2 regions of the Priestia sp. P1_B12_1 genome follow, and region 1 is predicted to be linked to the other one. Evidence: riboswitches for the same ligand, from Rfam matches in the RefSeq annotation. Region 1 holds a riboswitch; the other holds the start of a gene.
The links. Region 1 has a riboswitch for thiamine pyrophosphate ahead of AC1D0Y_RS23140 (thiamine phosphate synthase). Riboswitches for the same ligand answer to the same signal wherever they lie in the genome.
Positions count from the first base shown of each region.

Region 2: another riboswitch for thiamine pyrophosphate. It lies ahead of thiM (hydroxyethylthiazole kinase); the one in region 1 lies ahead of AC1D0Y_RS23140 (thiamine phosphate synthase).

Region 1 covers NZ_JBFTZR010000009.1:61,081-69,708, forward strand. The annotation lists gene AC1D0Y_RS23125 (thiazole synthase) at 1-549, opposite strand, end outside; gene thiS (sulfur carrier protein ThiS) at 555-758, opposite strand; gene thiO (glycine oxidase ThiO) at 755-1,882, opposite strand; gene AC1D0Y_RS23140 (thiamine phosphate synthase) at 1,866-2,489, opposite strand; TPP riboswitch at 2,611-2,711, opposite strand; gene AC1D0Y_RS23145 (hypothetical protein) at 2,870-3,085, opposite strand; gene crcB (fluoride efflux transporter CrcB) at 3,133-3,522, opposite strand; gene AC1D0Y_RS23155 (fluoride efflux transporter FluC) at 3,523-3,939, opposite strand; gene AC1D0Y_RS23160 (amino acid ABC transporter substrate-binding protein) at 4,263-5,084, shown strand; gene AC1D0Y_RS23165 (amino acid ABC transporter permease) at 5,068-5,772, shown strand; gene AC1D0Y_RS23170 (amino acid ABC transporter ATP-binding protein) at 5,803-6,537, shown strand; gene AC1D0Y_RS23175 (nucleoside hydrolase) at 6,572-7,516, opposite strand; gene AC1D0Y_RS23180 (NADPH:quinone oxidoreductase family protein) at 7,696-8,628, shown strand, end outside.
Region 2 covers NZ_JBFTZR010000003.1:382,889-391,516, forward strand. The annotation lists gene AC1D0Y_RS12960 (pyridoxamine 5'-phosphate oxidase family protein) at 1-412, shown strand, start outside; gene thiE (thiamine phosphate synthase) at 441-1,085, opposite strand; gene thiM (hydroxyethylthiazole kinase) at 1,099-1,905, opposite strand; TPP riboswitch at 1,979-2,087, opposite strand; gene AC1D0Y_RS12975 (MFS transporter) at 2,279-3,496, opposite strand; gene AC1D0Y_RS12980 (TetR/AcrR family transcriptional regulator) at 3,593-4,192, opposite strand; gene AC1D0Y_RS12985 (GNAT family N-acetyltransferase) at 4,511-4,975, opposite strand; gene AC1D0Y_RS12990 (hypothetical protein) at 5,145-5,651, shown strand; gene AC1D0Y_RS12995 (UDP-N-acetylmuramoyl-L-alanyl-D-glutamate--2,6-diaminopimelate ligase) at 5,749-7,248, opposite strand; gene AC1D0Y_RS13000 (hypothetical protein) at 7,464-7,733, opposite strand; gene AC1D0Y_RS13005 (DNA-3-methyladenine glycosylase) at 7,711-8,319, shown strand; gene AC1D0Y_RS13010 (sugar phosphate isomerase/epimerase family protein) at 8,388-8,628, opposite strand, start outside.

The DNA.
Region 1 (8,628 bases):
TGCATCTACAATTACTGGAACAGTTGATTGTTCAATGATAAAACGCATGTTCAACGGATTAATAATACCTTGACCTGAACCGATAGGCGAAGCTCCTGGCATAATGGCATGTACGCCTAACTCCTCTAAACGACGCGCAAGTAAAACATCATCTGATGTGTAAGGTAAAACGGTAAAGCCCTCTTTTAACAGTTCTTCACTGGCTTTTAATGTTTCAACTGGATCAGGAAGCAGCGTTTTATCACATCCAATTACTTCTACTTTCACCATGTCACAAAGTCCAGAAGCCTTTGCTAATTTAGCAATACGTACGGCCTCTTCTGCATTTTTTGCTCCAGCAGTGTTAGGCAAAAGAGTGAAACGCTTCACATCAAGCGCTTCTAATAAATTAGGCTGATTTTGATCAAAAATATCCATTCGTCTCACAGCAAATGTTAAAATTTCTGTTTCTGACTCTTCTACCGCTTGACGCTGAGTCGTAAAGTCCGGAAATTTCCCTGTTCCTAATAATAAACGTGAATTAAATGTATATTGTCCAATTTTTAACATACTCTTCATCCTCCTCCTACAAATGAAACGACTTCTAATGCATCTCCATCTTTCAAACTTGCATCACTATGTTCTTCTTTTTGTAAAATATTCTTGTTTAGCTCAACAATTATCACTCGTTCATGCAAGTTCTGAGCCTGCAATAAGTGCTGAACCGTTTCAATTTCATCTCCAACAGTAACGGTCTTACCATTAATGATTAGATTCAATGAACTCCCTCCATTACTCTAGTTAGCTGAAATGATGTAAAAAATGAATGATTCGGCTTTTTCCCTAACAAAGCATCAGCCATAATTTTTCCAGTTGCAGCACTTAATAAAATACCATTTCGGTAGTGGCCAAATGCCATGTGTAGATTCGCTATTTCAGGATGCTCTCCTAAATAAGGCCAGCCATCATTTGTTTGTGGACGAAGACCTGCCCATGCTTTTTCAAATGTAGCATCTTTAATAGCCGGCAGAAGCGCAGAAGCTTTATTCAGCAAAAATTGAATACCTTGTGCAGAAACCGTCTTGGTAAAATCATGCTGTAGCTTAGTTGCCCCTATTACGATTCTTCCACCAGTCTTTGGCACTAAGTAAAAACCTTCATCTAAAAAAATCGTTTTAGAAAGCAGCGGCTTATGACTTTGCAGAGCAATACACTCTCCTTTTACAGGAAACACCTGACCTAAATGTTCAGAAGAAATAAAGCGTTTAGCCCATGAGCCTGCTGCAATAACTACTTTTTCTCCATAAAAAGAGCCTTTGGATGTCTGTACACCTTTTACCGTTTCATTTTCCATAATAAGAGAATGAACGTCACAGTATTCGAATACATCTGCTCCGTGATACAAGGCTCCATGAGCAAGAGCTTGGGTTAACTTAGCCGGAGCTAGCTGGCCGTCTCCCGGTATTGTAATGGCTCCGTATATGTCTGGAGAGAGCCCGGGTTCTAACAAACGTGCTTCTTTTACATCGATCCATCTTACATGTTCATCCCACCGGTGGTGCTGAGCGGCTTTTTTCTTTAATACGTGTGCATCTTCTTCTGTTACAGCAACTTTTAATAAGCCTTTTTGAATGAGCTCTACGTCGATAGCCGTTTTTTCTTTTAGTTCCTTCACCAGTTCAGGAAACATGCTTCTGCTCTTAATAGCAAGGTCTAAAAGAGGACCTTCTTCATCAATTTCAGCTTGAGCACCTAAAATACCAGCGGCTGCACTTGAAGCTTCACAACCAATTTGATTGCGTTCAAGAATAGCTACTGACGCTCCTTGTTTTGACAAATGATAAGCGATAGAAGAGCTGATTATACCTCCTCCGATTAACAGTACATCATAATGCTGCTTCATTTTCTCCACCTCCAGATGTCCATATATGAGAATATTGTTTAATCGCTTTAAGGGGATCTTGCGCAAGCATGACATCAGACATCACAGCTATACCGTGTGCTCCTGTTTGAAGCACCTCTTTGGCATTTACAGGTGTAATTCCTCCAATGGCAATAACCGGTATCTGCACAGCATCTACTACTTCTTTTAGCGCTGCTACCCCTCGACTTCTTAATCCTTTTTTTGAACGTGTTGAATAAATATGTCCGTATAGAATGTAGTGAGCACCATCTTTTTCAGCTTCTAAAGCCTCTTCCACAGAGTGAACTGACTTTCCGACCATGAGAGAAGGAAATGCGTCTATAACAAACGAAACGTCTAAACTATGATAGGCAAGCTGTACGCCTTTTGCTTTTAAAGCATGCGCTACATCAACTCGATCGTTCACAATAATTTTAGAGCAACAAAATGGCAGGCTTTCTAGTAAACATTGAATCTGCTTTGCCGTTTTTTCTTTTTCTCTAATATGAACGGCGCCCGCAAAAGGCGCGATAGCTGTTAAAATTTTTTGAAGCTCTTCGATTGGCTGCTTATCTGTTGTAATGACATGAAATTTAGGAATATCCACATGATCGAAACCTTTCCATTCAGAATAAAGAGAAATTTCAATCACTTCATCTTGTTTAGAGGGCTTTATTACATACAAAAAACCACTCTACAACGTAGAGTGGTTAGCATGCATCTTTATGTAAACATGATCGCCACTTCCCTACGCTGGTCCAAACCAGATCAGGTTCAAAGGGTCCGAAATACATTCGTCTCAGCTTCAAAAGCTCCCCTAGTGATTGCTATTTATTGATTTTGTTTTCGTACTTAAAATTATAACACAACTAGATGTAAATACAATATCCCTTTATGCTCTTACGGCTCTCTTCCTTTTATAGAGGTATCTTTTAGGCTTCTTTACTAAGAGGCTCGGCGCACCGCATCATTCTGCTTTTTATATGGTTAGTAATCGGTATAGTCGTCGAATTCTTCTTTGTCTTTTTCCTTTTTCCGATCCCATATAAACAGCAGGAGTAACATAATAAAAGTTAGAATATAAAAACCGTAAAAAATAAATGCTGCCACAACATTTATAAATAAAAATAAAAAACCGATGATCTGACCTGCAACAGCTACAATCAACAAAATGTATTTCCAAACTTCTGCTTTTCTATCCATTCTCTACTTCTCCGTCTTTTTGTTTTTCCCTACTAGAAACGTTCTCTTTACTTAAATAAAAACGTCCCTGCCAGTAAACCGACTGTAAATAAACCAACTGTTCCAAATGCTGAAATCCCCACGTACGCCAACATTTTTCGATAAGATTTTTCTCGAATTAACTGTACGGTTTCCATACTAAACGTTGAAAAAGTGGTAAAGGCACCAAAAAACCCAATGCCAATCATTAAAAATATTGAATCATCATAAGCATGACTCGGAACCTTTCCATAATAACTACCGTAAAAAAGACCAAGTCCAAACGCACCGAGCAAGTTTACAAACAGCATTGATACTGGAAAAGGAGGGTTTGAAACTGTTTTTGTAACTTTTAAACCCAAAAGATAACGGCATATTCCTCCAGCTGCCCCGCCAAGTGCCAAGCTCACTATGCTCATTTACTTCACCTCATGTACTTTCACTAAATTTTTTCCTGCCGCTTCACCGCATAGATAGCCTGCTAAAGCAAGAAAGATTCCACCTACTAAAGAGACAATTACATAAATGGCTCCCCCAAATAAATGGTGCTGAGTGAGAGAAATGACGTCTCCTGCAAACGTTGAATACGTTGTAAAACCGCCGCATACGCCAACTCCTAGTCCAAGCTTTATCCATTCTTTTGGCTTTTTCCACACAAAAAATCCTGTTAATAGGCCTAGTATGAAGCTTCCTAATAGGTTTTCAATTACCGTTCCTATTGGATAGCCCGTATATAATAAGGAAAGATTCAGCAAATAACGTGCATATGTACCAGCGATAGCACCAAAGGCAATTGAGATTAAGTTTATGGCTTTCATCATATCGCTCCGTTTCATAAATTCTTCTTTAAGTGTACCATAAGGAATTTATTTCTACCTTAACATTTAACTATATGTTTATTGCACCAAAAGTCATGAAAAAATGAAAGAGAAAATCGTCGCATGAAACTTCCTTTTTACTCCTCAAATCTCCCTTAAAAATCCACTTAATCCAAATTTTAAAATCTTTCTGTATCCTTATGACAAACCGTGTATAGAAGGTATATTTCCCTTATTTTAAGTCACATTAATCGTATAAGTTTTTTTTGTTGACTTTTGCTGTGTTCTTGTTTAGTATCACAGAGTATCATTTCCTATCAGAATACTAGGGGGTTTAGAAAATGAAGAAATTTGCTGCACTTTTGTCGCTACTATTAGCTTTCACAGTTGTGCTTGCCGCATGCGGTTCTAGCTCAAAAAATGAAGCAAACAATGGAGACAATAAATCTGCACAAGAAGATTTATATAATAAAGTGAAAAAAGATGGCGTATTAACAATTGGAACTGAAGGTACATACCCTCCGTTCACTTTTCATGATGACAAACAAAAGCTAACTGGGTTTGATGTAGAATTGGCTCAAGAAGTAGCTAAACGTCTTGGCGTAAAAGCTGAGTTCAAAGAAACACAGTGGGATGGCATGTTTGCTGGATTAGATGCTAAAAGATTTGACATGATTGCTAATGAAGTTGGTATTCGTGAAGATCGTCAAAAAAAATACGATTTCTCTGATCCATACATCCAGTCAGGCGCTGTATTAATTGTTCGTAAAGACGAAAAAGATATCAAATCATTTAAAGATTTAAAAGGAAAAAAATCAGCGCAGTCATTAACAAGTAACTATAAAGACATGGCTCAATCTTATGGTGCAAACATTACGAGTGCTGAAGGTTTTGCTCAAGCAGTAGAACTAATGAGCGCAAACCGTGTTGATGCTACAATCAACGATAAATTATCGTTCCTTGACTATAAGAAAAAGCACCCTAACGCACCTATCAAAATCGCGGATGAAAAATCCGATGGTGCTGCAAGCGGCTTTATGTTTAGAAAAGACAGCGGTAAGTTAGTGGATAAAGTAAACAAAGCATTGAAAGATATGAAAAAAGACGGAACATACGCAAAGATTTCTAAGAAATGGTTTGGCGAAGATGTTTCTCCTAAATAATATTTTTCCTGATGGAGAGCGATTGAATCAATTGATTTCAATCGCTCAATCATCTCTCTTACCAATGGTAAAGGGAGCTATTCAATATTCTATTCCACTAACATTAATAAGCTTTGCCATAGGCATTGTGTTAGCTGTTTTAACAGCACTTGCTCGCTTGTCGTCAAGTAAGGTATTAAACATGATTGCACGTGTATATGTCTCAATTATTCGTGGAACGCCTTTGCTTGTGCAATTATTTATCATTTTCTACGGATTACCTAACTTAGATATAACAATTGATCCATTTATCTCTGCTGTTATTGGATTTTCATTAAGTGTAGGTGCGTATGCATCTGAAATTATTCGAGCAGCAATTCAATCTATTCCTAAAGGACAGTGGGAAGCTGGCTACTCACTTGGTATGACCTATTCCCAAGCGTTAAGACGGATTATCTTACCGCAAGCAGCACGTGTATCGATTCCGCCATTATCTAACTCTTTTATTAGTCTTATTAAAGACACGTCACTTGCATCGCTTATTCTTGTTTCTGAAATGTTCCGTCAAGCTCAAGAAATTGCTTCAACTAACTATGAGTTTTTACTTCTTTATAGTGAAGCAGCTCTATTGTACTGGATTATGTGCACAATCTTATCCATTATCCAAGGACGCATTGAAATAAGACTAGATCGTTACGTATCTAAATAACCGTTTCAAGTAGCTAAAGGAGTTTTTTATATGATTAATATCAAAAATTTGCATAAATCATTCGGTGATTTGCAAGTATTAAAAGGAATTGATTTAGAAGTTGAACAGGGCAAGGTAATTGTATTAATCGGCCCTTCTGGATCGGGTAAAACAACTTTTTTACGTTGCTTAAATCTGTTAGAAATCCCAACAGACGGCACGATTGAACTTGATAAAAAAAGCATGAATTTTACCAAGCCTGTTCGCAAAAAAGACATTACTTCATTTCGAAGCCTAACAGGTATGGTCTTTCAAAACTATAACTTGTTTCCTCATAAAACTGCGCTTGAAAATGTTATGGAAGGTCCTGTAATTGTAAAAGGTGTTTCCACTCAAGAAGCAGAAAAAAGAGGGAAAGAATTATTAACACGAGTTGGCTTAGGAGACAAGCTCGACTTTTATCCTTTCCAGCTGTCTGGCGGACAACAACAGCGTGTTGGCATCGCCAGAGCAATGGCGATGGACCCAAAAGTTATGCTGTTTGATGAGCCTACTTCAGCTCTTGATCCTGAGCTTGTAGGAGACGTTCTTCAAGCCATGAAAGACTTGGCCAAAGAAGGAATGACGATGGTGGTGGTAACTCATGAAATGCGCTTTGCCCGTGAAGTAGCGGATGAAGTTATTTTTATGGATCAAGGTGTCATTATGGAAAGAGGGATACCGGATCAAATATTTTTAAATCCTCAGCAAGAGCGGACACGTCAATTCTTGAATATGATTCATTAAAAAGGTTGCACACTTTCATGTGCAACCTTTTTCTTTATTTGGCTACTGCTTTTTTCATCAAATCTGTAATGTACGTAAAGAATGCTTCAGCTGTGACATCATATACGATATCTACAGGTCGTCCCTCTTCGGAAATTTCTGTTCTTCCTTGGCTCGGTGTTTCTGTATGCACAATACTCGAAACCGTTTTTACCTTCACAAGTGTTGAATTCCCTGTAAATGCTGTTGTGAGTACATCCCACAAATAATATGTTGAATTGGTTTCAACGTGCACAAGCGGCGGGCAGGCCGCGTAGCACTGCCCTACAAAGTCTACTCCTTCATATCTTCGAAGTGAAGCCCACATTTGACGAATAGCCGGTGTTAAAGGAACTTGATTCGTGCTTTCTAAAGCAACCATCTCAATTTTAATTTTGCTTTCCCATAGTTTCGCTACTGCTTCTGGATCCCAAAAAGCATTCCACTCCGCCGTTCCATCGTGTTCAGGTTCCTGCACATTTCCTACTTCTTGAAATGTACCGCCCATCCATACTAACTTGTCAATTTTCTCTTCTATTTCCGGCGCTTTTTCAAGTGCTCTTGCTAAATCTGTTAACGGTCCTGTAAACAATAAAGTTGTTTTCCCGGCTGTGTGCTGCAATGTCTCGATTAAATGATCATGAGCAGGGAGCTGACTTATTTTTGTTTGTACTTCCCCTTTTTCATTTAAAATCGGCAGTGCATCTACATAAAACGTATGTATGCGCCACTCCTTTGGAAATGGATTCATACCGCGTGAAGTAGATTTAGCAACCTCAATATCATAACTTCCAAAACGATCAATAATCTTTTGGCTTGCGCTGATACCTGGCTCTAGATATCCGTCAGCCGGAATAACAGATACTCCCGTTACTTTTACATCATCCATTTGCAGCAGTAAAAAAAGCGATACTAAATCATCGATGCCTGCATCATGGTTAAAATATACATTTGTGCTCATTTCTCTTCTCCTCTTTTCTATGTATTGCTAACTAATAGCTATACCGCTATTTTATAATGAAATGATCTCTTTCGTAATCAAAGTATTAGGAACTTCTTTTACTATTTTCTATAATGGGTATAGAAATAAGGTAATCTATGTATAGATGTATACATCTCAGTATAGAAAGGAGAAATAAAATGGAGCAATCATTTTCAGCATTAATCGTAGATAAAAAAAGTGAAGACCAAGTGGAGGCGTCCGTCCAAGAACTGACGCTAAACGATTTGCCAGAAGGCGATGTACTTATTCGCGTTCATTATTCAGGAGTGAATTATAAAGATAGCTTAGCCAGCATCGCAAACGGCAATATTGTGACAAGCTACCCGTTTGTCCCAGGAATCGACCTAGCAGGCGTCGTTGTATCTTCTGACAGCCCTGATTTTAAAGAAGGTGATCATGTCATCGCAACAAGCTATGACATTGGCGTATCACACTTTGGAGGCTATAGTGAGTATGCGCGCATACGCAGCGAATGGATTGTCCCTCTTCCTCAAAATTTAACGTTAAAAGAAGCAATGATTATCGGAACAGCTGGCTTTACAGCCGCTTTATCTGTGCATCGCTTAGAGGAAAACCATACTAGTCCATCTAATGGCTCTGTGCTTGTAACAGGCGCTACGGGAGGTGTAGGAAGCTTTGCGATTGCCATTCTTTCAAAATTAGGCTACACAGTGGAAGCAAGTACGGGAAAAAGCTCGGAAACAGCTTATTTGAAAGAGCTTGGCGCTTCCTCTATTGTAGCGCGTGAAGATGTTTATAACGGCAAATTAAAAACATTAGGCAAACAAAAATGGGCTGCTGCGGTGGATCCTGTGGGAGGAGAGCCTCTAGCTTCTGTTCTCAGTCAAATTCAGTACGGCGGCTCTGTAGCTGTCAGCGGGCTAACAGCTGGAGGCAAAGTGCCAACAACCGTCTTCCCCTTCATTTTAAGAGGGATTAATTTATTAGGTATCGATTCTGTTTACTGTCCAATGCCTACTCGAAAAGAGATTTGGAATAGACTCGCTAGTGACTTTAAGCCTGAAAGCTTTGAACCTTTCATTCAACAGGAAATTTCACTACAACAGCTC
Region 2 (8,628 bases), on a different contig from region 1:
TGCTAAAAAAGTAAACGAAGTATTAGAAGGAAATCGTGTAGGAACATTAGCTACAGTTGTAAACAACAAACCCCACTCTCGCTATATGACATTCTTTAGCGATGAAGATGGTATCGCTCTTTACACACCAACAAATATCAATACACATAAGGCAGAAGAAATCGAAGCCAATCCGAACGTGCACGTACTATTGGGCTACAGCGGCGAAGGATATGGCGATCAATACTTAGAATTATCTGGTACAGCTGTTCTTCGTACTGGTGATCAATTAAAAGGACGTATATGGAACGATCACATGAAAGAATGGTTTGACGGTCCAAATGACCCTGAGTATGTTGTTCTTGAAATTACGCCGAACGAAATTCGCTTTATGAATGAAGGCGAAGAAACTCCTCAAACTGTTCAGCTATAATAAAAAAAGCGCACACTGTGCGCTTTTTTTATTTTCCTACCGCTTCTTTCAATTGAGCTGCTTTTTCTTTTGGAGACGCTGCTAAGCTAATCGCGGTAATAATAGAAACGCCATCTGCACCTGCTTCTACTACTTGTTTGGCATTTTCAGGCGTGATCCCGCCGATTCCTACAATTGGAAAGTCAATATTCTGGTTTCGTACTTCTTCAATTAACTTTGTACCTTGCACTGCTTTTGCGTCTTTTTTTGTAGACGTAGGAAAAACAGGCCCCATTCCTACATAATCCGCCCCGTCTTTTATCGCTTGCTGCAGCTCTTGTGCATTATGAACAGAGACGCCTACAATTCCTTTTCCTATTTTCTCTCGAACAATATGAGCTTTTTCATCTTCTTGTCCAATATGAACGCCATCTGCTTGTAAGCGGATCGCTAAGTCAAGATCATCATTCACAACAAAAGGAACGCTGTGCTGCTGACAAATTTGCTGAAGTTCCTTCGCCAGCTGATATTTCGCTTCTCCTGTTAGGGCACCCTCGCCTTTTTCACGGAATTGAAACACAGTAACGCCGCCTTCAATTGCTTCTTTCAACACTGCTCTCGGATCTTTTGTACAGTTATTGCTGCCCATTATAAAATAAACTTGCAGCAGCTTTTTGATTTCTTTGTTTGTCATTTTCCGGCTCCTTTTAACGTTGATGTACTCTTGCATATGATTCAATATCCTGCCCAGATAAAAGATGAAGCTGGTTTAACAGCTCAATTTGAAAGCTTCCCGGCCCTTCTTCACCTTTTTTCGCTGCGGCGATTTCACCTGCCACTCCGTAAAAACTTAAAGCAGCAACGCTTGCCTCGACATATTCTTTTTCTACAGCAGCGAAAGCTCCTATAATTGATGTCAGCAGACATCCAGTCCCCGTCACTTTCGTAAATAACGGGTGACCGTTGTCTACTGTATACGTTTTGTTTCCATCTGTGATTACATCTTGTTTACCCGTGATAACAATCACTGTATCTAATTTGTTCGCTGCTTTCTCAGCAAGTTCAATGACGTCTCCTTGCCCTTCTAATGAATCAACGCCTTTAATGAGCCATGACTCGCCTACTACATTCGCAACTTCAGCAGCGTTACCACGAATAACTGCCATATTTAATTCTTCTACAAGCTGACGTGCTACTTCTGTACGAAACGGGGTCGCTCCGGCTCCTACAGGATCGAAAATAACCGGCACGCCATTTTCATTTGCTGATTTTCCTGCTATTCTCATCGCTTCTACTTCTTGAGCCGTCAGTGTACCCATATTTAAGACAAGCGCTCCGGCGATTCGTGCCATGTCAGCCACTTCTTCTTTCGCATAAGCCATAACAGGTGAAGCTCCTAGTGCAAGCAGTCCATTTGCTGTAAAGTTGGTTACCACAACATTCGTAATATTATGAACAAGCGGACTTATGTCTCTTACTTTCTCTAATTGAGCTGAAATTTTACTAATATCCATGTTTTTTCACTCTTTTCATTTAGTTTTAACACTGCAAAAAAGACAAAAAAGCACCTTGCATGCGCAAAGTGCTTTGGTATGTACTCACATTCCCTGCGCTGGCATTATCCAACAGGTTCAAATGGTCAACAGGCGTCCCTGTACTCTCAGCCTGCCCCGCGCAAGCTCCCATACTATTCTTGTTACGTTTAAAGTTTACTATTAACCTTTTTTATTTGCAACCATTTCACTGTTTTGCCGATAAAATAAAGCTTCTCTATAGGCTGAGTGGCGCTTTAAAGCTTACACCATTCCTCAAAGAATAATCAAAAGACCTCCAGTAAGCTACTGGAGGTCTTCTATTCCCTAAGAATTCTATCATTTTTCCTTATGGTTATTTCTCTTGAACCGCTTGATTTCTCACAACTGTTTTTCTGTCCTTCCCTGCTCTTAAAGATAAAAGAAAACAAAGAAGCAGTACAAGTGCAGCTGATACGTACGGATAATTAATGTTTATATCAAAGAGAAAGCCTGCTACAACGGGGCCAATAATATTTCCAAGACTTGTATAAGCAGAATTTAGTCCGGCTACATATCCTTGGTCGTCTTGTGCCATCATCGACATTTGCGTGCTGATTGCCGGACGTAAAATATCTGTTGCTAAAAAAACGATAAATGTCACAACAATAATAAGCCAGTACGTGTGCACAAATAGCGTAAGTAAAATAAAAAGTCCCGTCATCATCAAGCAAAACGAAATCACTCTTTTTTCACCAAACTTATTTAAAATCCACCCAAAAATCGTAACCTGCACTACAGCCCCCGCAATAGAGCCGAACGTAATAACAAACGCAATATCTTTTGGCGTAAAGCTAAATTTATGATCAACAAATAGTGAAAAAATCGTTTCATAATTGGATAATCCAAACGATGTCACAAAAACAATAATTAAACTTAAAAAATAAGGTTCTTTATAAGAATTCATAAGCTGCAGTAGCAGCCGCTCTTCTTTTGGATTCTCATTGTTTGAAACAGCATGATTTTGTACAGGACGAGACTCTGGCAAAACAAGAAGCGTAATCACTGCAGCCAAGCCTCCTGCTACTGCGGCCATATAAAATGGTACACGCATGCCGTATTCAGCTAAAAAGCCGCCGATACCGGGTCCAATAATAAATCCTGTTGTAATCGCCGCCGTCACATAGCCCATTCCTTTAGCGCGTTCTTTAGCAGACGTCACGTCCGCTGTATAGGCCATAACAGCAGGCATAATGAGCGCGGCCCCAACCCCGCCTAACATTCTCGATAAAAATAATAAAAGAGGTGTACTCACTGAACCAAAGAACCATTCAGACAAGGCAAAAACAATCATTCCCGCTACAATAATTTTCTTTCTCCCTAACGAATCTGATAACCGACCCGCTAAAGGTGAAAACAAAAATTGAGTCAGTGAAAACACCGCTACTAAAAGCCCCATCACGCTGCCGTTGATATGAAGCTCCGTCATATATGTTGGCATAATTGGAATAACGAGACCGATTCCTGTAAAAACAATAAAAATATTTAGCATGAGCAGCAAAATCGCCGCTCGATTTCTTAACAATAATGACATATAAACCTCCTGATTACAAAAATACTGAACGTTCGGTCTATAAAAATACAAAATAATGAGGGATTACTCATTACCGCAATAAGCATCCCCGATTATTTAAGAAGACCTTGCTATGATTCCGTTTAAAAATACATCGATTGCTGAATGGTAAAGCTTCAGGGCATTTTCCGTGTTCGTTTTTCGAGACATGCGGCTCATTCCAACAAACAGCCCTTCTAAAATCACTGCAAGCTGTTCTGCATTTTTAGGAGAAAACTCTCCTTCATCAATGCCTTTTTGCAAAAGCTCCCGGTTAAACTCCACGTGTCGTTTCACCATCTCATCAATTCGCTCTTCGATGTCGCTGCCCTTTTCCTCGTTGTTAAAAAACTCATCGGCAGCTTTCGTAAGAGGATGATTTAAATCATCTAAAATGATTTGCTCCGCAATTCCAAAAAGCTTATCTCTTGTTGTTTTGTAAAGAGACTCTCTTTCTTTCCAGTTGCGTTCCCACTCGAGATCCCATTCGTCTATTAAATAGAGAAAAAGCCCTTCTTTACTTTTAAAGTGATAATAAATATTCCCTTTACTGCTTCCCGTAGCTTCTACAATTTCCTCAATAGATGTAGCTTTATAGCCTTTTTGAGAAAACAATGCTTTAGCGGCATCTGCCACTTTTCTTTTGGTTTGTTCACTTTGAAGCTTTTTTTTATTCAAGCTATTTCCACCGCCCGGCACATTTATTATTTATACTGAACATTCGTTTTGTATTATCTGACACCTATACTACATAGGAAAATCCTTTTTGTCTAGTGAAAAAATCTAGTTTATACCTTTTTATATGAATTATGACAAAACAAAAAAACAAAGAGGTTGAGACATAACTAAATCAACCGCTAGAAGCCACTGCATATATGAAACCTACGTTCACCATCACCATAAAAAAATCCGAACGAGTTGGATTCTTCATCAAAAATTTTGATTCATCGTTCGGATCTTCTTTGACTAAAATACTTTTGTTCCGGCCTCTTTTAATCAATCATTCAATTTCTTTGTCATAAATACACTGTATGGATCTTCTTTGTAGGTAGAAAACGGTTCGCACTCGTAAAATCCAAAACTGGCGTATAGCTTTCTAGCCGGTTCAAAAGCAGAAGCGGATCCTGTTTCTAAGGTTAAGCGTCGGTATCCTCGTTTTTTCGCTTCATTTATTATGTACTGCAGCAGCTCCCTAGCAATGCCTTTTCGCAAATGAGCCGCGGCTGTTCGCATCGATTTAATTTCTCCGTGATGCTCATCTAGCTCTTTTATAGCCCCGCACCCTGCTAGCTGTCTGTCTTCCCACACGCTCCAAAACGTAATATCACGGTGTTTTAAGCTTTCAATATTTAGAGCATGAATACTTTCAGGAGGTGAATGTAAGTTCATTCCTTGAAGGTGAGAACTTACTAGTTCAATAACTTCATTGTTCGTTAAGTGGTCTCTTTTTATTTTAATCATTTTCTCTTCCTTCCTGCTACTAACGGGCGGTCAACTACAAACCTACTTATGAATAAATTCACTGTCAACCTTTAAAAATCCTTTTATACACTCCCTTCTTTTTCACAGTTATTAAAATCGACTTTGCCAAGCAGATGTTTCATACATTGTTAAACGGAGGTGAAATTCGTTGAAGAAGGTTTTATTTTGTCTTGTCCCTCTTTTGTTTTTATTATCCGCCTGCTTTAGTGATCCTGTTCAAGATGATTTAATCGACTATAACAATCAAGATTTAAAAAAAGCCGCTCAGCTTGAAAAAGAAGCGATTGACGCATACGATTCTGTTACAGGCGCTAACTACACAAGTGACGCAGTGATGTATGATACGATGACGAGTGAAGTCATTCCTACCTATCGTAAATTTGTCGACGAACTGGAAAACATCGATGTAGAAACCGACGATCTTCGAAAGGTTCATGAAGGCTATATAAAGGCTGCCAATACCCAGTATAATGCTTTCATTAAAATTGTCAGCGCTTTAGAAAAGCAGGACCGCAACCTTATTGCTGAGGCAAACGCTATGCTTGATGAGGCACGAAAAGGGATACGCGATTACAATGCCGCTATTAAAAAGCTGGCTAAAGAACATGATGTAAAAATTGAAGAACTAAAAACACAGCGAGAAAACAGCCTATAGTTTTGATGCAAAAAGAAGGTCTCTAAAAATAGTAAGAGACCTTCTTTCGTATGCTGTTTCAATTTCTCCACGTTCGTTCGATAAACGAAGAAGAGTATTAGGAAATATTGCTTAACGATGCATAATAAGAGGCAATAATTTCTTCATCTGAATGCGGAATTTCGTTTCCTTTTACAAGCTGAGCGCCGTTAATACAGCCGCTTGTAAGTAAAATAATATCATTTGGCTTTCCTAAAGAAAGCGACTTTAATACTCCTTCTGTTCGAGTAGGGGCACGGTGAATATTACTTGCGCTTGGATTTAAAAAACCTGTCATTACTTGATCTACAATCACGTTCGGATCATGATGACCTGGATGATCAACAGTTACGACAATTCCATCAGCTTTTCCTTCAATGACACGCGCCATTTTAGGCATTTTATTAAAATCTCGAATGCCGATCCCTGCAATCATGACAATGAGCTGGTTATACTCCATCTTTTTTACTTCTTCTACTAAACGCGTAAGGGCAACAGGCGTATGGGCATAGTCTAAAATCACTTTTTGGTTATTAGGACCTTCTATCACTTGAAAGCGTCCTTCTGGACTTTCCAATTTAGGAAGCACGCTAATAATATCTTCAATGTGGTATTCAAAATGAAGAGCTGTACCAATGGCCGCTAGCACGTTAGCAATGTTGTAATCGCCATATACAGGCACTGCTACTTTGTATGACTGTCCTTTATAAAGTAAATCAAAGAAAGAGCCCCCTTCTTTGACAGTAATGTTTTTTGCTTGCAGAGTTGCCTCCGCATTATTTAATAAGCTATACGTGACTTTAGGTCCTTCAAATAGCCTGCTCAAGTCTTTACCCATGTCCTGATCATCTATATTAATAACGGCATGTTTTGCCTGCTGAAATAATTTCATCTTGCATTTTTTATAGTGCTCAAACGTTTTATGATACTCTAAGTGCTCTTCTGAAAGATTTGTGTGAATGGCGACATCAAAATAAATATCTTCTACTCGCTGCTGATCAATCGCAATTGAAGATACTTCCATCACTGCCGCTTCATCGCCTCGTGTATACAAATCATAAAAAATTTTATGCAAGTCTACCGATTCAGGTGTTGTAGGCGTACTTTTTTTATAAACTAACTTCTTCTTTGATGACCAAATGCCGGTCGTGCCAATCGATCCTGTCGGCAATTTTAAAAGAGTTAAAAGCGACCTTACGTAAGCTGCTACGGTTGTTTTACCATTTGTACCTGTAACGCCAATTGTCTCAATTTTTTCATCCGTATAATCAAAATACATTTTAGAAAAAGAGGCCATTACTTTGCGAACGTCATCAACAGCTAAAAACGTACAGTGAGAATACTGAGTGCTCAAAAGACGCAGCTCCTCAATGCTTGTCCCAAAGACTGCTACGGCTCCTCTAGCTATAGCTTCTTTAATATATTGATGTCCATCTTCATTTTCACCTTTTATACTAAAAAATACTGATCCGTCGTAAACCTGCTTTGAGTGATATGTCAAATGGTTGATCGTTTGAGATGCAGGCCCAAAAATATGTTTAATTGATAAGTTCATTAATGTATCAAAGTGGATGTTCATAGCTATTCCTCACAGTGTATAAATTTTATTTTTAATATGTTCTAAAATCCCTTAAATACTCTTTGAAGGATATTTTTTCTTTATTTCCATTTATAAAGAACTTTCTACAATTCAATCTTCTTATTTTGCTTTCATGTGTAGAACGAAAATAAAGAAAAGACGGATCACTATTTTTTAAAACTAAAAGTATGTAAAATATGGATGAACTGTGTATATCATACCAGCAGCAAAAGCGAAGCATTGTAGTAAAATATTCCCCCTATACGTGCAAAACGAAACCATTCTTTAAAATAAAATAATTTCATAGAGTAAGTTGAATCATGATCAATACTTGAACGTGGGGTAAGAAAGATTACTGTATGAATCAGTGCCTCTCTTTGCAAAATAACAAAGAAAACATCATAATAAAAGATGCGCATAACAGCGTGAATGACTCTGTTTTGAAAGGATGGACTACAGCAAATGACGCGTTCTCTTTTAGACATTGAACCACTTCCTCTTTTATTTTATCAACAGCCTACACTTGAATTAGCTCAGTCGCTGTTAGGATGTCTTCTTGTTCACGAAACGGCAGAAGGAACTGCATCTGGTTTCATTGTAGAAACAGAGGCTTACAAAGGGCCTTTCGACCGAGCAGCTCATAGTTTTAATAACCGGCGCACAAAAAGGACGGAGATCATGTTCGGTCCTCCTGCTCATGCCTATACGCATACAATGCATACACATTGTCTACTCAATGTTGTAAGCAGCGACATCGATTGTCCAGAAGGCGTCCTCATTCGAGCTATTGAGCCCTTTAGCGGAAAAGATTTGATGAAAACTAGACGTCGAGGGATGGAAAATGAAATAAATTGGACAAACGGTCCCGGGAAACTAACAAAAGCACTAGGGGTTTCAATGGATTTGTACGGTCATGATTTAACCAGCCCTCCTCTTTATATTGCTCGTGGCTTCACTCCTTCAGAGATTTCCGCCGGACCTCGCGTTGGCATTGATAATTCTGGTGAGGCGAAGGATTACCCTTGGCGCTTTTGGGTTACCAATCACCCGTTTGTATCGAAATTCAGGTGAACAAAAGGCGAATTGATTTATTCACGAAAATAAAAGAAGCACCTCTTTTTAGAGATGCTTCTTTTTGCTTACGCCCACCACATTTGTGAGGGAGTTTCTTCAATTAATACACTTTGTAAGTTTGTAACCGCGCGTTTAAATCCTTCTTCAATCGACATGATTGGATCTTCGTGCTCAATGCTGACTACATAATCGTATCCGTATGTGCGAAGTGCACTCATCATATCAGACCACTCTTTTACATCATGTCCGCATCCTACGGATCTAAACGTCCATGCACGCGTTTGGACCTCTCCGTATGGCTGCATA